Regions from separate parts of the Bradyrhizobium sp. 25ACV genome, predicted to be linked through region 1. Evidence: riboswitches for the same ligand, from Rfam matches in the RefSeq annotation. Region 1 holds a riboswitch; the other holds the start of a gene.
The links. Region 1 has a riboswitch for cobalamin ahead of RAD04_RS00480 (TonB-dependent receptor). Riboswitches for the same ligand answer to the same signal wherever they lie in the genome.

Region 1 (11,846 bases):
AGGTGAGGGCAGGGTTGCGCTGCTGATCTGGGGCGATCCCTCGCTCTATGATTCCTCGTTGCGGATTGCGCGGCGGCTCAATCCGTTGCCGACGATCGAAGTCGTGCCCGGCATCACCTCGATCCAGGCGCTGTGCGCGGCCCATGCGCTGCCGCTCAACGACATCGGCGAGCCCTTTCTGGTCACGACCGGGCGGCGCTTGCGTGAAGGCGGCTGGCCGGCAGGTGTGAATACCGTTGTTGTAATGCTCGACGGCGGCACGGCGTTCCAGTCGCTCGATCCGGAAGGCTTTCAGATCTGGTGGGGCGCCTATCTCGGCATGCCCGACCAGATCGTCATGTCAGGCGTGCTCGCCGAGGTCGGCACTCGCATCGTTGCCACGAGACAAGAGGCGCGCGAGCGGCACGGTTGGATCATGGACAGCTACATTCTCAAGCGCAGGCCGTAAGCGAGGCAGCATGCTCCCCGAATGGGTCACCCAAAATTGCCCCGATGTCTCCGTAGTGCATCGCGAGGCGGCCATCGCGCGGCAGGCGCAATTGACAAAGCCGACCGGTGCACTCGGCCGGCTGGAGCAGCTCGCAATCGAGCTTGCGGGCCTGCAGGCGACCGAGCAGCCGCGTGCCGCGCGGGTGCCGATCATCATCTTCGCCGGCGACCACGGCATCGTCGCGCAGGGCGTCTCGGCCTATCCGCAAGCCGTGACCATCGCGATGATGGCGAATTTCGCCTCCGGCGGTGCCGCGATCTCGGTGCTGGCGCGTGAGCTTGGCTCGAGCCTGGACGTCGTCGATGCCGGCACGCTGGCGCAGGACGAGATGGCAGGTATCGTCACCGACAAGCCGCGCCATGGCACGCGCGATTTCAGCGTGGACGCCGCGCTGACGCCTGCGGAGCTGGCGTTCGCCTTCGAGGCTGGCCAGAGCGCCGTCGCACGTGCGGCGGCCCATCAGCCCGATCTTCTGATCTTCGGCGAGATGGGGATCGGCAACACGACGACTTCGGCGGCGATCGCGGCGAGCCTGCTTGGCATCAGCGCCGAGGAGATCGCCGGCAGCGGCACCGGCGTCGATGCGGCGGGTCGCGCGCACAAGGCCCGTGTCATCGATGCTGCGATCGCGCGTCACGGCGTTGGCGGCGCTTCGCCGGAAAAAATCCTATGCGCCGTTGGCGGCCTGGAGATCGCGGCGATCTCAGGTGCGATCATCGCGGCCGCGCAGCGCCGCATCCCTGTATTGATCGATGGCTTCATCGTATCGGTGGCAGCGCTCGCAGCAGTGCGGCTTAATCCGTCGTGCCAGCCGTTCCTGCTGCCGTCGCATCAATCGGCGGAGCAGGGGCATCGGCTGGTGTTGCGCGCGCTGAACGTGCAGCCGTTGATCAGCCTCGATCTCAGGCTCGGTGAGGGGTCGGGTGCTGCCATCGCGCTGCCGCTGGTACGGCTCGCCTGCAGCCTTCACAACGGCATGGCGACGTTTGCGCAGGCCAATGTGCCTGACAGACCTAACTGATCCGCTGATTGACGCAGACGACGCGCCAGCCGCTCGCAAGGCGATCAATCCGGGTCAGCGACAGCGGATCGACCACGAAGCGCAAGGCGGCCTGCGGCGTCAGATCCAGCGCGATGCAGAGCGCGGCGCGAATGGTGCCGGAATGCACGACGAGCGTGGCCGATCCGGCTGCGATCCGCGACAGGCCCAGCCGGACACGCGCGACCTGATCCGCAAAGCTTTCGCCGCCCGGCGGCCGTCCGCCAGCCGGATCGCTCCAGAACTGCGCATAGGCCTCGCCGCCGGTGGCAGCGAGCTCGTCATGGCGATGGCCGGTCCAGTCACCGAAATCCTGCTCGCGGAATTCACTGACCAGCTTCGGTTCGAGCCCCAGCGCGCGTGCCGTCTCGACCGTGCGCCGCGACGGGCTGGCATAGCTGGCGGCATCCCGCGGCAGACGCCGCCGCAGAGCGTCCAATTGCACGCGATCGCTGAGATCGGCCGGCGCGTCGGCGGCATGGATGGTGCCTGTGACGCCCGCGACGGGCGCGTGCCGTATCAACCAGAGGAAGGTCTCGCCTTCCATGCTCATCTCCAAGGAAGTTGGTCGTTGTGGCCATAACGCCGCAACTGGCACATTGACTCTGTCTTGATGGTAATCCTAGATGCTTGCGACGGTTTCCCCGAGAGGGGATGAAAAGGGAATACGGTGCGGGGACATTGTCCCCAACGCCGTGGCTGCCCCCGCAACTGTGAGCGGATAATCCTTCGTCAGAAGCCACTGGGTCCTCGGTCCCGGGAAGGCGACGAAGCGGTGATGACCCGCGAGCCAGGAGACCTGCCGTCAGCCGTGGTCACACGCGAAGATGTCGGTCGGGGAGTACAGACATTCGGCTTCATCGGACGGCTGAAGAGCCAAAAGGTGAGACCTCGTTCGCTGTGACGTGCCACTGACGTCATACCGAGGTCCGAAAACCGTGTCTTCCATCCGTATCTTACGACCGCGACAATTCCTGCTCGCCTCCGCGGCACTCACATCCTTTGCCGCTCTCGATCCGCCCGCTGCGCTGGCGCAGCAGGCCCGTGAACCCCTGCCGCCGGTCGAGGTGTCGCCGGCCCAATCCCGCAAGCAGGCCAATCCTGCCGGCCGGGAGGCGCAGAGCACGCGCCGCGCAGCAGCGCGCAGGTCGGCGGCCGCAGCAGCGATGCCGAAGCCCGTCGTGCCGACTGCGCCACCCCCGACGCCGCTTAACAGCAATGCCGTCGCCGAAAGCGCCTCGCGGCTCGGCTTGACGGTGCGCGAGACGCCCGCGACCGTCGAGGTGATCTCGGCCGAGACCATGCGCGAGCAGGGCTATCGCACCGTGTCCGACGTGGCGCAGGGGGCGGTCGGCGTCACCTCCGGCGATAATCCGGCCGAGCCTTCCGCCTTCTCGATGCGCGGCTTCACCAACAGCCAGATCAACACGCTCTACAACGGCATCAAGATCGGTCCGCAGAACATGACCTCGCGGATCATGGACACCGCCAATCTGGAGGCCGTGGAGTTCCTGAAGGGCCCGGCCTCGCTGATCTCGGGCGAGGGCGCCGCCGGCGGCGCGATCAACTTCGTCACCAGGCAGCCGCACACGGGACCGATCCGGAACGAAGCTGATTTCTCCTGGGATTCGCTCAACTCGTTCCGCGCGCATTACGGCTCGGGCGGCAGCACCAATGTGCAAGGCCTCGACTACCGCTTCGACATCAGCCGTTCCGCGCTCAACGGCTTTGCCGACGACACCAATACAAAGATGCTCGATGTGTCGGGCCAGCTCAACTATCGCATCTCCGACAGTCTCAAGATCTGGGGCGCGATCGAGTATCGCGAGGACCGCTCGAAAGCCTATTGGGGCGCGCCGCTGGTGCCGATCGCCTTCAGCGGCTCGCACGCGACGACGGGGATCGTTTCCGGCAACTACTTCAACAGGACCGACCTGGGCGCGGTCACGATCGACGACCGCACCTTCAACACCAACTACAATGTCCTCGACAACCGCAATGTCGCTCAGGAGGTGTGGCTGCGCGGCGGTTTCGAGCTGAAGCTGGCGCCGAACCTGACGCTGAAGAGTCAGGCCTATGGTTACGGCGCCGAGCGCACCTGGTTCAACAACGAGATCGAGGCGTTCGATTCCACCAACAACCAGGTGTATCGCGAGCGCTTCTTTGTCGCGCACAGCCAGCGGCTGGTCGGCAACATCACCGATTTGATCTGGGACGCGAATATCGCGGGCTTCGACAATCGCCTGGTCACGACGCTGTCGTCGAGCTATCTTGATTTCGTCAGGCCGGGCGCGGCAAACTTCCCGAACGATTATGTCTCGCTGGTCGATCCCAACCGCGGCTTCTACGGTCTGCTCACGACCAAGCAGCAGACCGCGCGTATCGACAACGAGGCGCTGTCGTTCGAGGACCGGCTGAAGCTGACGCGGACCTTCGCGCTGATCGGCGGCCTGCGCATCGAGCACATCGGGCTCGATCGCAACTCGACCGATACCGCCGGCCTGGTGAACGCGGGCTTTCCGTTCACGAAAGACTGGGCGCCGGTGACGGGCCGCATCGGTTACACCTGGGAGGCCGTGCCCGGCCTGACCTTCTTCAGCCAGTACGCCACCGGCGCCGACGTCTCCGCGAACACCAGTTTCCTGTTGTTGCCGACCCAACCGCTCGACCTGACGACCTCGCGGACCTACGAGACCGGCGTCAAGCATCTGTTCTGGGACAACAGGGCCGAGTGGTCGTTCTCGGCCTACGACATCGTGCGCAAAAACGTCTATGCCGCGGCCGGCGGCATGGCGCTCAACATCGCCGGGCGACAGGAGTCGAAGGGCGTCGAGCTTGCGGCGTCGGTCCGTCCGATCGAACCGCTGCGGCTGTGGGGCAACATCGCCTATGTCGACGCCCGCTATGCCGACTACAATTTCGCCGGCGGTTCGTTCTCCGGCAATACGCCGCCGAACGTGCCGCGCATCGTGGCGAATGCCGGCGCGTCCTGGCGGTTCTTCACCCCCTGGCCGGTGGAGCTCGGCATCACCGGCCGCCATGTCGGCGATCGCTACAATACCGATGCCAATGTGGTGACGATGAAGGCGTATACCGTCGCCGACGTCTACGCGTTCGTCGACATCCCGAAGACGGTGTTCAATGCGGTCGACCAGGCCCGCCTGACCTTCCGTGTGCGCAACATCACCGATAAGCGCTATGCGATCTGGGGCGATCCATTCTATCCCGACCAGATCCTGCTCGGCGCGCCCAGGACCTACGAGCTTTCGGCCGCGTTCAAATGGTAGGGCGCTGAACGGATGATGGGCGCGATCGTCCTGGTGCACCGCTGGCTCGGGATCGCGTTCTGCCTGCTGTTCGCGATGTGGTTCGCGACGGGGATCGTCATGCACTTCGTTCCGTTTCCGTCGCTGACGGAAGCGGAACGGTTTGCCGGCCTTGCGCCGGTGGATCGCGGAGCGGCGAGGATCCCGCTTGCGGAGGCGGTCGCGGCGAGCGGGGTCGCGGACGCCGTGCGCGTCCGGCTGATCCAGCGGAGCGATGCAGCGGTCTACATCGTGTCGGGACCAGCGCATTCGCGCGCGGTCCGCGTCTCCGACGGAGCGGATGCGTCGGTCGCAATGGCCGATACCGCGCTTGCCATCGCGCGGGAGCACGGGCGCAATCGCGGGCTCGATGCCGCGCAGGCCGCGGTCGTTGCGTTCTCGGACCATGATCAGTGGAGCGTGCCGAACGGCTTCGATCGCCACCGGCCGCTGTTTCGCGTGGCCCTCGGCGATGCTGCCGGGACGGAAGTCTATGTCTCCTCGGCCACCGGCGAGATCGTCCTGGACACGAGGCGGCGCGACCGGGGCTGGAATTGGGCCGGCAGTGTGCTGCACTGGATTTACCCGACGGTCCTGAGAAGCAACTGGTCACTGTGGGATCGCGTCGTCTGGACGCTGTCATTGCTGGCCTTGATCGCGGCGATGCTTGGTGCGGTGCTCGGGATCGCGCGGGTGCAGCTGCGACGGCGCCGGATGTCCTCGCCCTATCGTGGCTGGCACGCGTTGCACCACGTCATTGGCCTCACGGCAACAATGTTCGTGCTGACATGGAGTCTCAGCGGCTGGCTCTCCATGGATCACGGCCGGCTGTTCTCGCGCGGACAATTGACCGCGGCCGAATCCGGCGTGATGAACGCGTTGCCTGATTGGGCGGCTGCCTCATGGCTCGATCGGCAGCCGATATCACCCTCGGCCCGGGAGATCGAATGGTTTGCCTTCAACGGCGACGTCTATCGCCGCGATCGGGTGAGCCTTGACCATCAGGTCTTGATCAAGGCAGGGGACGCGTCCCGCGACGGACCAACGGAATTTCTGGACGTGCATGAGATCCAGAATCTGGTGGCGCGCCTCGCCGCCGGCTGCGGCGCGCCGTCCGTTCTTGCTGGCAACGACGACTACCCCGCGCAATCGGCTATTCCGGGTGCGCCCGTCTACCGCTCGCGCTGCGGCGACCTCTGGTTCGATATCGACGGTGCCGATGGCAGTGTGGTGCAAAGGCTGGATGCCTCGCGGCGGGCCTATCGCTGGTTCTACAGCGCGCTCCACACGCTCGATTTTCCGGTCCTGCTGGCGCATCCGCGTCTGCGCGATGTCCTGATCGTCGGACTGTGTGCGTTGGGATTGATGTTCTCCGTCACCGGGATCGCGATTGGCTGGCGGCGTCTACGGTCCTGACCGAGATCGGCGCATCCTGACCAACGGCCGGCGGTTACATCGGCTCTTCTTTAGTCCAGGCCGGTCTTCCCCGGTGCCCAATAGGCTTTTGCCCTGATCCGCGATGGACGGCCAGCTCCATGCCCTTGGTGACCATGTGGCCCCCGAAAGCGGCGACAGCGCGCGGCACGGTTTCTGGATCGAAATCCCCGAGATCATCGGGGTTCATATGGCCGTCGTTGAGCCGGAAGAAGGGCATGGCAGGCGATAGTCGATCCGAACATGACTGGCGGGTTCAGGAAATATCTGGCCCGCGATCGCGACTTTCAACGCAGGACGTCCGAATCTCGATGGTTTCTAACGAACTCGTCCCAATGGATGGCTGCGCTGTCGTCCATCGATCGGACCGGACGATATCCTCGCTTACTGACCGTACAATAAAGAAAGGCTGAGCCGCCTGCCGTGCATAGCTCATAGGCATCCGGACCTCACGCAGCGCTCTCCGATCGCCTGCAAATTAGACAGACGATTTTAGACGTTCGGATTGCAGTGCAACGGACGTGACGGTTTGCGCCGAAAAATCCGTGGTGCGATGCACTCTGCTGGCGTCCAGCAGTCCACATCTGCATGCTCTCCGCGCGGGCACAGCTGCACCAAAACGTGCAGCCGAATTTGCGGCTCGCGGAGCTGACCCGATGGTTTGCGACAACTCTGGCTCTATCCCGACCTGACCGCTCTGTCGCACACTCGCGGACAATGGCAAGACAAGGGATGCATGATGAGCGCTCTCGGTTGGGCATTGGATGTCGCGATGGACGGTAACAGCCCGGCGTCCGGTTCGGACCTCATCTGTCGCCGCCCCCGCACATGAGCTCCTCCGAATATCATTGGGAGGTGGGCACCGATATCGGCGGCACCTTCACCGATATCATCGCGATCCGGCGCGATTCATCGGAGGCACGGATCGCAAAGGTGCCGTCGCGCCCCGCCGCTCCGGTTCAGGCGATGCTGGAGGCGATCGAGGCGGTGGGCCTGCGCAGAAGCGAGGTCAAGCGCTTCGTCCACGGCACCACGCGCGTGACCAACGCTATCGTCGAGGGCCGGCTGCCGAAGGTGGCGCTGGTCGCGACCGAGGGATTTGCCGATGTGCTCGAGATTGCGCGTTATCGCCGTCGCGATCTCTACCGTCTCGACATTCCGCCGAAATCGGCGCCGCTCGTGCCGCCTGAGCGCTGCTTCGGGCTTGCCGAGCGCCTCGATCACGAGGGGCGTGTGCTCAAGCCGCTGGAGCAAGCGGAGATCGAGCGCCTGGTGGCCTGGCTGAAAGAGACCGGCGTTCAGAGCGTCGCGGTGGCTCTCCTTCACGCCTATGCCAATCCCGTGCACGAAAAAATGCTCGGCGAGCGCCTCAAGGACGTCGTCGCCCATGTCTCGCTGTCGCATGAGGTCAACCCCGAGGCACGCGAGTATGAGCGGACCTCGGCGACCGTGTTCAACGCGGCCGCGATGCCTATTGCGGTCGAGTATCTGAGCGAGCTGGAGCAACGCCTGCCGATTGGCCCCGGCCTGCAGGTGTTCCATTCCGCCGGCGCCATGATCCCGATCTCCGCGGTGAAACGTCGCCCGCTTGTGATGGCAATGTCGGGCCCGGCCGCTGGCGTCTCGGCGTCGGTCAGCATCGCGCGCCAGCTCGGCACGCCGCGCATGCTGACCTTCGACATGGGCGGCACCACGACGGACGTGTGCCTGATCGTCGACGGCCAAGCCGAGATGACCGACGGCCGCATGCTCGGCGACAAGCCGCTGCGCCAGCCGATGCTCGCGGTTCACTCCATCGGGGCGGGCGGCGGATCGATCGTGCGCAGCGGCCCGGGTGGCCTGACGGTCGGGCCGGAGAGTGCCGGTTCCGAGCCGGGTCCGGCCTGCTATGGCCGCGGCGGCGCCGAGCCAACCATCGCCGACGCCAACGCCGTGCTCGGCTATCTCAATCCCGAAACGAAGCTTGGCGACCGCATCGGCATCGACGTCCAGGCGGCCAGGCGCGTCATCGCGCCGATCGCGCGGGCGTTGGGGCTGAGCCTCACCGAAACGGCGCTCGGCATCATCAAGGTCGCCAACGCGACGATGGCCCGCGCGCTGCGCCGCGTCACGGTCGAGCGCGGCATCGACGGGCGCGACTGCACGCTGCTCGCCTTCGGCGGCGGCGGCCCCATGCATGCCGCGGGGCTCGCCGATCTCTATGGGATTGCAGAGGTCGTCGTGCCCAGCGCATCGAGCGCGTTCTCGGCGCTGGGCTGTCTCACCGCCGATTTCAGCTTCCTGCAGCAGCAGACCTTGCGCGCTGGCCTCGACGGCATCGATCTCGTACGCGTATCGGAGCGCATTGGGGCGCTCATTGACGATGCGTCGGCGCCCCTGATCGCCAACGGTGTCGCGCAGGCGGAGATCGAGGTCGAGCTGGTGGCGCTGATGCGTTACGCGGCGCAGAACGACGCCATTCCAGTCCCGCTCGCACTGCCCCTCGACGTGATCAGCCTCAAGAAGGATTTTCTGGCGCGGCATCACGAACTCTTCGGCTACGCGACGAGCGAGCCCTGCGTCATCGAATCCGTGCGGGTACAGGCGCGCCGGCCGTCGACGACGGTGGTGAGCCGGCCGGCGACGGCGGCGAGGGCGCTGTCGTCAGGTACGCGCCTCTGCTCGTTCGATGGCTTCCACGACATCGCGACAGGGATCATCGACCGTGCCTCGCTGGCCGACACCGTTCGCGGCCCGGCCATCATCGAAGACGCCTGGTCCACCGTGGTGGTGCCGCCGGGCTGGCAGGCGAGGCCGGACGTTTCAGGCAATCTGTTCCTGACGCGGAGGGCAACATGAAGCTCGATCCGTTCGTCGTCGAAGTCATCAGGCACGGGCTCTCCGCCGCGGCCGAGGAGATGAGCCTGGTGATGACGCGCTCGGCGCGCTCGCCGCTGCTGCGCGAGGCCGGCGATTTGTCGTCGGCGATCACGGACGGCCATGGCGGCCTGGTCGGACAGGGCCGCGACATCCCGATCCATCTCGGCGCGATGGCTTACACGGTCCCCGAACTGCTGAAGGTGGTGCCGCGCGACAGCCTGAATGACGGCGACGTCGTGATCTACAATGTCGGCGCGCTCGGCGGCAATCATCTCAACGACGTCAAGGTCGTGCGCCCCGTCTTCGTCGATGGCGAGATCGTGGCGTTCGCGGTCAGCCTCGCGCACTGGCCGGATATCGGCGGCACTTGGCCAGGCAGTTATTTTGCAAAAGCCATCGACACGTTCCAGGAGGCAATGCGGATTCCGCCGGTGCTGATCGCAACCTCGGCCGGCGTCAATGCGCCGATCGTGCAGCTGCTCAAGGCCAATATCCGCGACCCCGAATCCGGCGAGGGCGATCTGCTTGCGCAGATCGCGGCGACCAAGGCCGGCGAGCGGCGCATCGTCGATCTCTGCCGCGAGCACGGCAAGGCGGTGTTCACGGCGACGCAGTCGCGCCTGCATGACCTCTCCGAAATCGAGATGCGCGAAGCGTTGCGCGCCTTGCCGGATGGCGTCTACGAGGGCGAAGATCATCTCGACGACGGCAGCGTGAACGACGCGCCCGCGCGTATCCACGTCAAGATTACCATTGCCGGTGACGAGGCGACCTTCGACCTTTCCGGGAGCTGTGACCGCGTTTCGAATTTCTGCAACACGACGCCGTTCATGGCGCGCTCGGCTGTCGCCTATGCCGCGCGCATCATGAGTGGGCGCGACATGCAGCAGAATGCCGGCGCGCTCCGTCCCCTGACCATTATCACCCGCCCGGGCTCGATCCTGGAGCCGGGTTGGTCGGCCTCCGTCGCCGCCGGCAACCACGAGACGTCGATGCGCATCGTCGATGCGATCTTCCGCGCCATGCAAGACACCATCCCCGAACGATTGTCCGCGGGCGGCGCGACCACCGCGGGCGTCCTGTTCTTTGCGCAGCCGCGGCAGGACGGTTCCTGGAAGATGCTCTATGAGGTCCACGGCGGCGGCGAAGGCGCGCGTCATGACCGGGCCGGCATCTCGGCAACCCGGGTGCATCTGTCCAACACCTCGAACACGCCGGTCGAGGTGATCGAGGCGAACTACGCGATCCGCCTCGAGCAGCAGGCCATCCGCCGGCAATCCGGCGGCGCCGGCGCCTTCCGCGGCGGCGATGGCGTCGTACGCGCTTACCGCATTCTGGCTCCGTCGATGCATCTGACCACCTGCATCGAGCGGATGGTGATTCCGCCGTTCGGCATGCAGGGCGGTGAACCCGGCAAGGCCTGTCGCATCTCGCTTGTCAGGCAGGGCGCAAGCGTCGCGATCGACGGCAAATCTAACCTCGTGCTGCAGCACGGCGATCTCGTCACCGTCGAGACTTGCGGCGGCGGCGGCTACGGCGCTGAAGCTGCGGAGTGAAGGGATTGCGATGAGCAAATTGTTGCGAACCAGGCTGAACGCGGGCGACAGCGCGCCCATGGCCGTGGTCGGCGGCGAGGGCGTCTATTTTCATCTTGCGGACGGCCGCAAGCTCATCGACGGCAGCAACACCGGTGGCGGTCTCGGTCACCGTCATCCCGCGATGGTGGAGGCGATCCGCCGCGCGGCGGATACGCCCGTCGTCAACGAGGGCTGGACCTGGGTCGGCCGCGAGCAGGCCGCCGACGACCTGATGGCGATGGCGTTCGTCGGCGAAGAGGAATGGGTCGGCGCGGTGCGCTTCTGCATCAGCGGCAGCGAGGCCAACGACATGGCGCTGTCGCTCTGCCAGGCCTTGACGCAGCGCTCGGCGCTGGCGACGCGCGAGCGTGCCTATCACGGCATCACGGGCCTGTCGCGCAGCATGACCGTGCAGCCGCAATGGCATGGCGGCCTTGCGGTGTACTCCGGCGGCTCCAGGCTGCCGGCGCCGATGGCGCCGGTGCGAATCCTGCCGGCGCCGGAGGGCGCGATCTACGGTGGGCCGGCCAGCAACAAGCCGCCGAGCGAATATCTGGCCGACGCCACGCGTCTGCTGTCGGATACCGCGGCGACGATCATCGACTACACCCAGGGCGGCATCTATTACGACGGCGCCTATCAGGACGAAGTAGCGCGCTGCGCGCGACAGGCCGGTTCATACTGGATCGCCGACGAGGTCGTCACCGGGGCGGGGCGCGCCGGGCGCTGGTTCGCGTTTCAGGGCGCCGAAAGTCGCCCCGATATCGTGACGCTCGGAAAGTCGCTCGGCGGCGGTGCGGCCGCGGTGGCGGCGGTCGTGGTGTCGAAAGAGATCGTCGAGCGGTTGAATGGCACGAGCTGGCAGAATTACGGCACCTTGCGGGGCCACCCGATCAGCATGGCCGCCGTCAGCGCCTACCTGAAGGTCATCAGCGACGAGAAGATTCTCGAGCATGTTAAGAGCCTCGAAGAGCTGTTCAGCCGCCGCCTGCTCGCGATCGCGCAGAAACATCCCAGCGTGCAGCGCGTGGCGGGGCAGGGGATGCACTGGACGGTGGAGCTGCACGGACCGGACTGGCGCTCCTGGCACGCCGACACCACCGAAGTGCCGATCGCCTCGCGCGTCGCGACGCGGGCGCTGG
Region 2 (11,846 bases), on a different contig from region 1:
GGCTCAAGCCGACATTGCTCGCTTGCGTCCGGCCGGATCGATCAGACGGACGATCTCACAGATCGCGACGAGGCCGGCGAGCCAGACCGCGCTGGTCAGTCCAATGCGCGTCACGATCGCGGCGGTGAAGGCGCCCTCGCCGCCGAGGAACGGCGTCGCGGCGAGCAGCACGAGCTCGTAAATCCCGTAGGCAGCGACGAGCGTGATCGCCAGCGTCAGCGGCGTGCGGCGCTGCGGCAGCAGGCTGAGCACCGCCGACGAGGCCGCGGTCGCCGGAAGCGCGGCCGCGCCGATCACGAAGCCCCAGGCAATCGTGCTGGCATCAACGGGATAGTGCAGCGCGCCGAAGCCGATGGTCTGGTTGACGAGCCAGGCGCCGGTGACGACGAGCAGCGCCGGACGCTGCGGCAGCATCGCCGCGGCAATGACGGCGAAGGCTGCGAACGGCGTGGCGCAGGCGAACGCAAAACTTGCGAGCGCGCATGACGCCGTCAGCAGCGCAAAGCAGAACATCGGCGCAAGGCGCGGCGCGACCGGGTGAAGTCGGAAGCGATCGCCACTGGACGGCAGGATGCTGAGAGCCATGGTTGAATCTCCTTTTCGAATTCTAGTCCGTTTGAGGGCGTGTGACAGCCCCGGCGAAAATCAGAACGTTGCACCGGCCTTGAGCAGATAGGTGCGGCCGGGCAGCGGATAGGCGCTGAAGCGGCCGTCCGTGAAGGTGCTCGCGATGGCGTAGTCGTAGTAGAGCGCGTTCAGCATATTGTTGACGCTGAGGGACCAGAAGTAGCGCTCAACCTGGCCGCTGAGCTTGAGATCGATCGTGCCGTTGGCGGGGATCGGCTTCTGGGTGCCCGCCTGGTCGTTGTCCATGCGCCGCTCGCTCCAGAAGCGCGCGGTGGCATCGAGCACCACGTAATTCTGCCAGATGTTCCAAGTGACGCCCGCACTCGCCGTGTAGCGCGAGACCAGCGGCACGTCGTTGCCGGCCCAGATGCCTTCGCGGAAGACCGCGCTTGTATAGGCCACGCCGGAGCGCAGCAGCAGGGCGTCGTTGACGCGATAGGATAGACTGGTCTCAGAGCCGTAGCGGCGGGTCGGATCAAGATTTGTGTTGTAGAACAGGACCGGATTGAAATGGACCTCGTTGGTGAGATCCATCAGATAGACACTGCTCTGCAGCTGCAACCCGCCGCCCTTGATGCGAACACCGCCCTCGATGTCCCAAGAGGTCTGGGTCTTGAGCTGGAACGTTTGCGGGATCGCAGCGAAGGTAAAGGGATCGAAGGAAGGCCCTGAGGACAGGCGCTCGTCAACATCAGGCGTGCGGAACGCACGCGCAACGCGGCCGAACAGCGAGACTTGGTCGTTGAGGCGATGCTCGGCGCCGAGATGCAGCGCATATTGGGTCTCGTTGCTCGTCAGCGGCAGCGCGCCGATGTCGCCGTTGAACGGAGCTGCCGGGTCGAAATTGTCGCGTGCCGCAAGACTGACGTTCTGCACACGCGCGCCGTAGGAGATGTCCGTCGTGGGCGCGATTCCCAGTGTGTGCTGGAAATAGCCCGCAACCGTCTGCTGCCTGAGATCGTAATTGTGCCAGGGGGAAAGCCCCTGCCCGGCGCCGCGGTTCTGCTCAAAGCTCGCATCGTAATAGTCTATGCCGGCCAGGAGCTGCGACGGCATGCCGAGCAGCAGGCTCTTCACGCTGAGCCGCGGCGTGATCGACCATGTCGTCAGATGGGAACCGACATAGGTCGACGTGAAGAACGCCGGAATCGGCGCCGGGCTGGAGAAGAACGCACTCTGCTGCTTCTTGTCGCGCACGCCGCCGTCGACGATGAGATCGACGCCGTTGACCAGGATCTTGGTGAAGCCCGCGGTCGCGCCAAAACCCTGCTGGTTGGCGTAGTTGAACGGCGTGCCGGTCCCTCGCCGGTTGGCCCTGAGCTCGTCGAGGCCGATGGAGGGATCGACGGTGCGGCCGCCCGGCAGCCGCAGCTCCTGATTGTCACCGGTAACCGTGAGAAAAGCAGTCAGGTCTGGCGTGGTGTAATTGAGATTGCCGACGCCATTCTGCTGCGAATAGCGGTTGTTGTCGCGATAGCCATGGGTCCTGACCGTATTGCCGTAGAACGAGGTCGACCACGGACCGGAATTGAGCGAGGTCGACACGTTGCCGAGCCTGGTGTTGAACGAGCCGAAGCCAGCCTCGATGCGCGCGGTCACGGGCGGTCCGCCAACGCCATTTTTGGTAACGATGTTGATCACACCGCCGACCGCGTTGTCGCCGTAGAGCACCGCGCCGGAATTGCCCCGCGTGATCTCGATGCGTTCGATCGAATTGAGCGGGATGTTGGAGAGGTCCACCTGCGCCATGTCGACGTCGTTCAACCGCCGTCCGTTGACCAGCACCAGCGTGTTGGCGGTGGCAAAGGCGCCGAAGCCACGCAGGTCCACGCTGGTCTTGGCGCCGATCTGGCCGCCATAGAGCGTCGTGATCTGAGCCCCAGGCGTCTGCGTCGCGATGATCTCGGCAAGCGTCTGCGACGGCGAATGCGCGATATCCGCGGCCGTGATGACGGTCGTGGCAGCCCCGACGATTCCGCCGCTGCCGGCGGCAGCCTCACCGCCGGAGCCGGATGAGCCGGCGCCATTGCCTGCCGGCGCGACATTCGTCCTCACCCGCTGCCGCGTCGCCTCGCCGTCACCGATCGCCCCGGCGCGTGTGCGGTTGTGATCGTCGGGCCCGGTCACTTCGATCGGCGGCAATTGCTCGGCAAGCGCCTGCTGGGCGAAGGCGGAGGACAGATCGAGCGAATGGAGGGAAACGGATGCGAGCAGGCCGGCGCTGAGGCGCCTGGCGGCAGGGACAAGACGGGACACAATTGTAACCTCGGTATGACGTCAGTGGCACGTCACAGCGAACGAGGTTTCACGGCAGAGCGATGGATTGCTCCGGTGAAGCTAATGTCTGTACTCCCCGACCGACATCTTCGCGTGTGACCACGGCTGACGGCAGGTCTCCTGGCTCGCGGGTCGTGACCTTGCGTCGCCTTCCCAGGACCGAGATTCCCAGTGGCATGAGACGAAAGATTCACCGCTTACAGTTGCGGGGGCAGCCGTGGCGTTGAGACAAATCCCTGCATTGGGACAATCCCGCACCACATTCCCTTTTGATCTCCGCGAGGAGAACCGTCGCCGATCATTTAGGAGCCGTTGGCCCCGGGAGTCAATCGACCGGTGCATGCTCGGCGCTCAGGTCCGCCCTCGCACACGCTGTGCCTGGGCCCAGGCGACAGCGACGTCGCTTGGCGGAACATCGACGCGCTTGATCGGGGTCAATTCGCCGGAGGCCGAGACGATGGCGGTCTCCTCGCGGCGACAGCGCGTGCAGACAAAGCGCACCTCGTGCGGAGACGCCGTCCAGCTCGACCGCTTCACATTGGCCGCCATCGGCCAGGCATCGCAATGCGAGCACGACACCAGAAATCGGCCGGGATCGAGCATACCCATTTCCATCGGACTCCGCGTCCTGCCCACTTGCTTCAATGATTAACCCAAGTGAATCGTTCCGGTGTCCCAGCACCGCCGCTGGGCGCGCAACGAGAAAGTGGTGGCCTCAGCGCGCGCCCTTGAGGGTGCAGGAGGTGGTGCAGGTGACCGTGGTGCCGCGATCGCACGATTTGCAGGCACTGACGCACTGGTTCATGTCGCGGGGATTGTAGCTGTAGTTCCGCATCGGGCAGGTCGGCGTCGAGCCGGTGATGTCCTGCTCCTGGTCGCAGGCCGCCGTCATGAGCGCGAATATGATCACGGCAACGAGGCGCATGTGATTGCCCTGTCAAACATGGCAAATGACACTCGCGAGGTGCGCTGCATTGCAGCGAACCCCGGCCTTTCCACCACGAGCGATCGCTCGTGAGGTCAAGGATGCGCGCCAAACCTTAAGAACGGATTGCAGCCGGGATCAGGCAGCAGCCTTGGTCGCGATCGCCTGCCGCATGTCCACCGCCAGCTGACGGTACTGTTCCGAGAGTTTCAGATAGAACTCGCGCTTGGTGCTGTCGGTGGCGAGCTTGGCGATCAGCTCGCATTCGGCGGTGAGCGTCTCGAACCGTTCCAGCCTGTCCTGAAGTTCTGTCATCGGCGTGTCCCCGTCAAACGCCTCAAGGACATCCAACCTAAGCCCGGGAAATAGGTCACGGCGAACATCGTTATCGAGTAGAAACGTTTTTTCCGGACAGGGCGGGCTGGTCCAACAAAAAAGGCTATTTCTGCTCCAGCCGCCAGGCGCCGTCCCACCCCTCTTCCGGCGGCTTGGCCTCGAATTGCGCGATGCGGCCGAGCATCGTGCGCGAGGGGCCGTCGCCGGGGACGGCTTCGAGCGCGGCGTTGAAGGCGGCGCGCGCCTCGTCGAAGCGGCGGGCCCGATAGGCGGCAAGCGCTTCCGCATAGTGCGTGCGCAGGCTGTCCTGCGCGCCGGTGAGCGCACCTGCCCGCGCCATCACCTCGAAGATCGGCTGCGGCCCGCTCTGGCCTGCGACCGCGAGACGATCGATCTCGCGCAATTCGAGCCGCGCTCCGATCGCGTCAGCAGTTGCCTGCGAGATCAGGATGCGGGTGCCGTAGACCTTGTTGACGGCCTCCAGCCGCGAGGCCAGGTTCACGGCATCGCCCATCACGGTGAAGCTCATCATCAGCTCGGAGCCGATGCTGCCGGTCAGGACCTCGCCGGTGGCGATGCCGATCCGCAGGTCACACGGCGCCGGCATGGCGCGGATGCCGAGCAGGTCGGGCAGCTGCTTCTGGAGCGCGGGCACCTGGTCGACCATCTCGGTTGCGGCGATGCCGGCCAGGAGCGCCTGCTCGTCCTCCTCGATGAAGGGCGGGCCCCAATAGGACATGATGGCGTCGCCGATATATTTGTCGATGATGCCGCGATTACCCCTGATCGGTCCGGACATCACCGTGAAATAGTGGTTCATCACCCTGACGAGGCCACGCGGGGTCATGCCCTCGCTCATCGAGGTGAAGCCGCTCATGTCGCAGAACATGATGGTCATGACCCGGCGCTCGCCGTCGATCGCGACCTCGGGCCGGTCGATCAGCCCCTGCACCACCTTGGGATCGATGTAGCGGCCAAAGGTCTCGCGGATGCGCTCGTTGTGCCTGAGCTGCTCGGTCATGCGGTTGAAGGCCGCGGCGAGCTCGCCGATCTCGTCCTGCGTGGAGACCGTGATGGTCTTGTCGAAGCGGCCGGCCTCGACCTCGCGGGTGCCGGCGAGCAGCAGCCGCACCGGGCGCGTGATGCCGCTGGACACCAGCAGCGCAAAGGCAAAGCCGACGATCGCCGCGAGCAAGGTCACAATGGCGGAGATGACGATCGCCTGATGCTGACGGCCTATCACTGTCTTTGTCGAGGCAAAGACCTGCTTCAACATGTCCGCGCGGATCGTGTCGATCCTCTGATTGAACTGATCGCGCAGTGTATCGAGATGCTCCAGCGTGCCGCGCACCTCGGTCATCTGCTTGCCATCGACCTGCTTGAGCAGCTTGGCATGATCCTCATTCATTGCCTGCCGAAGTTCGGTGAGCGCGGTTTCGATGCGCGTCTCGATCCGCGCCAGCCCGGCATTGTCGGACTGCGTTCTGGAATCGTCGATGATCGCGTTGATGAGCGTGCGTGCGGCCTCCGCCTCGTCGTCGATCTTGCGATCGGCCTCCTCAAACTCTCGCAAGCGCGCCGCATAGGCTTCCTCCTCCGACGGCGCCTGCATTTTCATCATCACCATTCGCCGCAGCGCCACCGACCGCTCCAGCGAGCGAATGTTGGCACGCGCCAGATGTCCATAAGCCGGGATGTAGCGGTTGGTCAGCTCGTCGAGCAGGATTCCGACCTGGCTCGACATCACCATCGACAGGATCGAGGTGACCAGCATCAGGACGATCAATCCGAGGGCGATGCCGACGATCTTGCGCCTGATCGACTGGTTGAAAATCGGCATAGCTGCACGGACAAAGGCCAAAGGGACGGAGCAAGGGAACTCCATACACCGGATCTGGCTGCGGGAACACGCGCAATCTGGGCTTGTGACGCCCAGGACCAAGCCAAGCCGTCGGGCGGGCCCGGATCGTTAACAAAGGTTAAACGAACTGACCCTTGCTCCCAAGCCGAAGTTCCCTCGTCACATCCGTATTTTGCCGCATTGTTGCGACAGCGTGGGGAATGCGAAACGATGCCGTGGCATCGTTCTCGATGTCGTTGATTCTCAAGCCGCATGTCGTCGCGGACCTTGGTTTGTAGTGGTTTCGCAGGGGGACCATGGGATGAACCAGTGCCTACGCTCGCTCGCGTGTCTCGTTGCCGTGGCCGCGATGGCCCTCCTTCCGACCGAGCTGGCGGCGAAGAGCAGCCACAAATCGTCCGCGCCGAAAAAGTCGCATGAGGCGAAAGCCGGCAAGCAGCGTCATGCCGCGGCCAAGTCCCGTCACGGCAAGCATGCCGAGGCCAAGCGCAAGGCGAAGAAGACCGACGACGAGCCCTCGGACAAGCCGGCGCCGCCGCCGCTGACCGGCGACCTCGCCGCGCTGAAGGACGCGATCGACCTCGCGCGCAAGGGCAAGACGGACGATGCGAGCGCGGCGCGCGACCGCATCGCTGATCCCGCCGGACAGAAGCTCGCCGACTGGTTCATGCTGCGCCATTCCGAGAGCACCGCCAATTTCAAGCGTTATGCCGCCTTCCTTGCCGCCAATCCGGGTTGGCCGAGCAGTGCCCTGCTCCGCCGCCGCGCCGAGGCGCGGCTGTGGCAGGAGAAGGCCGACGCGGCCACCGTGCACAAATTCACCATGGACCGCCCGACCAGCGCCAAGGGCAAGTTCGCCCTCGCCCGCGTGCTGCTCACTGAAGGCGACGCCGACAGGGCTGCCCGCCTCGTGCGCGAGGCCTGGCGCACCGACGAATTGTCCGAGCGCAGCGAGGAGGATTCCTACGAGGCGTTCCGCGATCTGCTCAACTCCGAGGATCATCGCGCCCGCATGGACAAGCGGCTCGGCGCCAAGGACTATGCCGGTGCGCGGCGCGCGGCAAAACGGCTCGGCGAGGATGCGCTGGCGATCGTCAAGGCCTGCGCCGCCGTCACCGGCAAGGCCAGCAAGGCCAACGATTATCTCGAGGACGTACCGACCGAAGCGCGCCGCGATCTCGGCTATGTGCTGTGCCGCGCCCAATGGCACCTCCAGAAGGACCGCATCGACGATGCCGCCGAGGTGATCCTTGCCGCCGCGCCCGACACCATGGCGGCCCAGGACACCGACGCCTGGTGGCGCGAGCGTCGCCTGCTCGCGCGCAAGCTGCTCGACCAGGGCAAGTTCAAAACGGCGTATGATGTGGTGCGCACGGCCGCGGTGCCCGAGAAGGAAGTCTACCGCGTCGACTATCATTTCATGTGCGGCTGGATCGCACTGCGCTTCCTGAGCGATCCCCAGGCAGCCATGGTGCACTTCGCCGCCATCGACGCAGGCTCGGCCAATCCGATCGCGCTGTCGCGTGCCCATTACTGGCGCGGCCGTGCCGCCGAGGCGATGGGGGCGACAGCCGATGCGCGCATGAGCTACCGGGCGGCCGCGCGCTATCCGACCGCCTATTACGGCCAGCTTGCGCGCGCAAAGCTCGGCCTCGATCGCATCGAGCTGCGACCGCCCTCGCCCGTGCTGGCCGCGCTCGACACCCCGCCCGCAGACGAGCGCGTGCGCGCCGCCGACATGCTCTACGGCATCGGCGAGCGCGACACGGTGTTCTATTACGCCGAGGATTTCGCCAAGGAGAGCACCGACGTCGCGGCCCTCGAGGGCCTCGGCGAACTCGCCGGACAGCGCCGCGATGCGCGCGTGATGCTGGAGGTCGGCAAGTCGGCGCTGGCGCGCGGGCTCGCGCTCGACCATTACGCTTTTCCGACCATCGGCATCCCCGAGCACCAGCAGGTCGCGCCCGCGATCGAGACCAGCGTGATCTATTCGGTGGCGCGCACCGAAAGCTCGTTCGACCAGCGCGACAAGTCGCCGGCCAATGCGGTCGGGCTGATGCAGGTGACGCCTGAAGCCGGCCGCGACACCGCCAAGCGCTTCGGCCTGACCTACGACTGGGACAAGATGGTCTCCGATCCCGTCTACAACACGCAAATGGGCGCGGCCGAGCTCAGCGCGCTGCTGTCGGAATATCGCGGCAACCAGATCATGACCTTCGCCGGCTACAATGCCGGCCGCGGCCGCGTGCGCGAATGGGTGCAGGCCCGCGGGGATCCCAGGGATCCCAAGGTCGATCCGGTCGACTGGGTCGAGCGGATCCCGCTGTCGGAGACGCGCAACTACGTCCAGCGCGTGATGGAGAACGTGCTGGTGTACCGCGCCAGGTTCGAGGGCAGCAGCATGGTCGCCGGCAAGTCCGACCAGCGCGTCACGACGCAGGAAGTGAGCGCGGCACCAACGGGATCGGCCGCAGCCCCCTCACCCTAGCCTCGCCGCCGGGGCTGGACGCGGCGCGGGCTGGACGCGGGACTGCGGCCGACCGCTCTCTGCGCGGCCTGCATCGTTCAGCTAGCCGTCACCTCCTTCCATGGTCAGAAGGTCGTACTCGCGCAGATATGCCTCGGCCAATGCGCGCGACAGCGCGCCCATCTGAATCATCCAGCCCCAGCTCGAGATCGCCGTCAGCATCGCGATCCCCTCGAACGGGATGCGGGGCCACAGCATGTCCATGGCCGTCTGCTGACGGTAGCAACCGTAGTCGCAATACCGCTCTTGCTTGGACACATGCCGGACGTAACTCGCACCCAGCGGCCGGGCGCATGCACTGCAGACGCCGCCGTGGCAGGGATGTTCCTGATTGACGAGCATGAATCTCAATGCCGTGTCCTCTCCTACCGAAGGCAGATCCGCCGAATGCGTTCTGCCAGCCTGACGGCTCAAGATGCCGCGCGCGTACGTCCCTCGATCAACGGCGCGGCCTCGTGATGAAGCGCGTAGCAATCGTAGCCGCAGTAGCGCAGCAGCGTCCTGGCGTCGCGCAGATAGCCACCGTCGATCTCCTCGCAGCACCAAAGGCACGACGTCTTGCGGAACGGAGTTCTGCCGTTCACCAATACGAATCTCACGTGGCACCTCCCAACGCGAAACAGTAGACCAAGTCGACCAGAGAGGCGGACGGCGGTGGCGCGCAGATATGGTTGCGGCCGTCGGGATTGTCTCTGTTGCGCTCGACCTTCTGGGACGGGATCAGGATGTATTTGCCGTCTTCCCGGCGCCGCGCGTAGATCCTGCCGTCGACGTAGCGAATCTCGGTCGGGTAGCAATCGGCATTGTTGCAGCAGCTCAGAACCGGATTGTCCGGCATGTGCCAGCTCGAATAGAACTTCTCGTGCAGCAGTTGATCCTGGGGCGGATGGTGACGATGTGAACCATCCCGTCCGGCTTCGTCGGCCTCCACGCCCGTCACCAGCGGAAGCGGCAGCGCGATCGCCAACAGCAGCTTGCAGGTACGGTTCAACGCAGCCTCCCGACGAAGAAATTGCCTGAGGTGGCAGACGCGGCGGCTGGTCCTCAGGCCGCCTGATATCGGAACAACCAGCGGCGGTCGCGCTCGCGGCGCGCCCTGAACCGGTCGAGACATTTCCTCGAACAGAGCGGCGTCCGCCAGGAATAGTATCGGATCAGGCCAAACTTCGCCGCGCAGACAGCACAGCCTTTGGTCTCGGGACGGCGCTCGGAGTAGTCGGGGCTATCGCACATCATCCTCTCCTCTTGACCTCTTAGGGGTCCCGGCTTCCTTGGTGCGCAAGCACGGGTCGCCACGGTCGTCACGGAAAATGCGGCTTCTCAATCGTGACCGCCAATTCATCCGGCAAGTCAGGGGGCGGACGCAGAGCCTGGCTTTTTGGGGGCAACATCCCCGAGCCTTTCAGCGATTTGTGCTCCGCAATCGTCTCCTCTCGATTGACCGCAAAACTACGCCGCTGCAACGCATCGCTCAATTGTACGGAGGTAAATGCGCGCTAGAACTAGGATTGTGCGAGCTATACGTAGGTTTGTGCCGTAGTTTTGCGGACCTCTGCCCGCCTGCGCAACGAGACAGCGCAACGCGCGCAAGCTGCACGGCAACCGGGAGTTTTACCGGGAATCCGACTTTGGTCGGGGGCAATTGCCCCTGTTCTGGCAAAGTGCTCTACTCGCCTTGACGCTAGCGCGCCGGGACGCTTGCGATGATGCCTGGCCAGATCACAAAAATCGGGACTTCGGCCGCACAATTCCTGCTCGGCGGCCTTGCGGCGCTTCGATCATTCGGCAACGGCGAGAAGGACCGGTCCGCGGTCGCTGACGTCTCGCGGCAGAACACCGATCTGCGTGACGCCATGAAGCAATGGCGTGAGGTATTCGAGCACAATCCGGTCATGTACTTCATGGTCGATCCGTCCGGAACCGTGCTCAACGTGAATACGTTTGGCGCCGCACAACTGGGCTACACGACGGCCGAGCTGATCGGCCAATCCGTGCTGAACGTCTTCTTCGAGGAAGACCACGACTTCGTTCGTCAATGCGTCGCTTTGTGCCTCACGACCGTGGACCAGTCGCATACCTGGGAGATTCGCAAGTTCCGGAAGGACGGGTCGGTGCTCTGGGTCCGCGAAAACGCCAAGGCGATGCTGCGCGGCGACGGCACGCCGATCCTGCTGGTCGCCTGCGAGAACATCACCCAGCGCAAGGAGACCGAGGATGCGCTGCGACAGAGCGAGGCCTATCTCGCCCAGGCCCAGGAATTGAGCCACACCGGCAGCTTCGGCTTGAACCTCGCCTCCGGCGAGGCGGTCTGGTCGAGGGAGACCTTCCGCATTTTCCAATGCGACCCCGCGACGAAGCCGACCCTGAGCTTCGCCTTTCAGCGCATCCATCCGGAAGATCGCGACACAGTCCGCGGCACCCTGGATCGGGCCTACCAGCTGGCCGAGGATTTCGACCACGAATACCGCCTGCTGATGCCCGACGGATCGATCAAATATCTCCATTCCGTGGCGCGCGCCGTGCGGCACCCATCCGGGCGTATCGAGTTCGTCGGAGCGGTGACCGATGTCACCATTGCGAAGGAAGCGGAACAGAGGCTGCGTCGCAGCGAAGCCTATTTGGCCGAAGCCCAACGCCTCAGCCATACGAGCAGCTGGGCCTGGGACGTTCATCGTCAGGAGTTCGCCTACCGGTCGACTGAACTGTACCGACTGTTCGGGTTTGAGCCGGAGCAGACTGATCTCCCGGCCCGAGCTTTTCAGCAACGTATCCTGCCGGAGGACTTTCGGCGGATTGTCGAGGTGGAACGTGAAGCCGTCAGGCTAAAGCAGCCCTTCCAAATCGACTTCCGGATTGCGCGCCCCGACGGCTCGATCAGACGCGTCCACAGCGAGGGACACCCCGTGATCGGCCGCGACGGCGAGGTGATGGAAATCATCGGCACGCACGTGGACGTCACCGAGCAGTTCGCGGCAAAAGATGCCCTGCATAAGGCGTTCGACGAGCTCAAGACATCCGAACAGCGATTCCGCGACTACGCCGAAACCGCATCGGATTGGTTCTGGGAGACCGGGCCCGACCACCGCATTACCAGGATATCGGAGCATGCCGAAACCTCCAGCGCGGCGCCGACGGGCTTGATCGGCCTGACCCGCTGGGACATTCCGCCCGATGCCGAGTTCGAGCCGGAGAAATGGGAGCAGCATCGCGCGGCGCTCGATGCCCACGTTGCGTTCCGCGATCTGATCTACCGCAGCAAAGATGGCAACGGATCTCCAATCTACGTGCGAACC

Region 2: another riboswitch for cobalamin. It lies ahead of RAD04_RS15145 (TonB-dependent receptor); the one in region 1 lies ahead of RAD04_RS00480 (TonB-dependent receptor).

What each region holds. Positions count from the first base shown of each region.
Region 1 is NZ_JAVAYO010000001.1:101,153-112,998, reverse strand. Features, by position in the region: gene cobF (precorrin-6A synthase (deacetylating)) at 1-448, shown strand, start outside; gene cobT (nicotinate-nucleotide--dimethylbenzimidazole phosphoribosyltransferase) at 459-1,511, shown strand; gene RAD04_RS00485 (histidine phosphatase family protein) at 1,504-2,076, opposite strand; cobalamin riboswitch at 2,149-2,350, shown strand; gene RAD04_RS00480 (TonB-dependent receptor) at 2,468-4,816, shown strand; gene RAD04_RS00475 (PepSY domain-containing protein) at 4,829-6,250, shown strand; gene RAD04_RS00470 (hypothetical protein) at 6,354-6,500, shown strand; gene RAD04_RS00465 (hydantoinase/oxoprolinase family protein) at 7,097-9,106, shown strand; gene RAD04_RS00460 (hydantoinase B/oxoprolinase family protein) at 9,103-10,683, shown strand; gene RAD04_RS00455 (aminotransferase class III-fold pyridoxal phosphate-dependent enzyme) at 10,694-11,846, shown strand, end outside.
Region 2 is NZ_JAVAYO010000006.1:488-12,333, forward strand. Features, by position in the region: gene RAD04_RS15140 (hypothetical protein) at 4-585, opposite strand; gene RAD04_RS15145 (TonB-dependent receptor) at 646-2,883, opposite strand; cobalamin riboswitch at 2,998-3,212, opposite strand; gene RAD04_RS15150 (hypothetical protein) at 3,256-3,519, opposite strand; gene RAD04_RS15155 (hypothetical protein) at 3,620-3,829, opposite strand; gene RAD04_RS15160 (hypothetical protein) at 3,968-4,144, opposite strand; gene RAD04_RS15165 (adenylate/guanylate cyclase domain-containing protein) at 4,269-6,005, opposite strand; gene RAD04_RS15170 (transglycosylase SLT domain-containing protein) at 6,328-8,514, shown strand; gene RAD04_RS15175 (hypothetical protein) at 8,596-8,757, opposite strand; gene RAD04_RS15180 (hypothetical protein) at 8,964-9,152, opposite strand; gene RAD04_RS15185 (hypothetical protein) at 9,149-9,544, opposite strand; gene RAD04_RS15190 (PAS domain S-box protein) at 10,257-11,846, shown strand, end outside.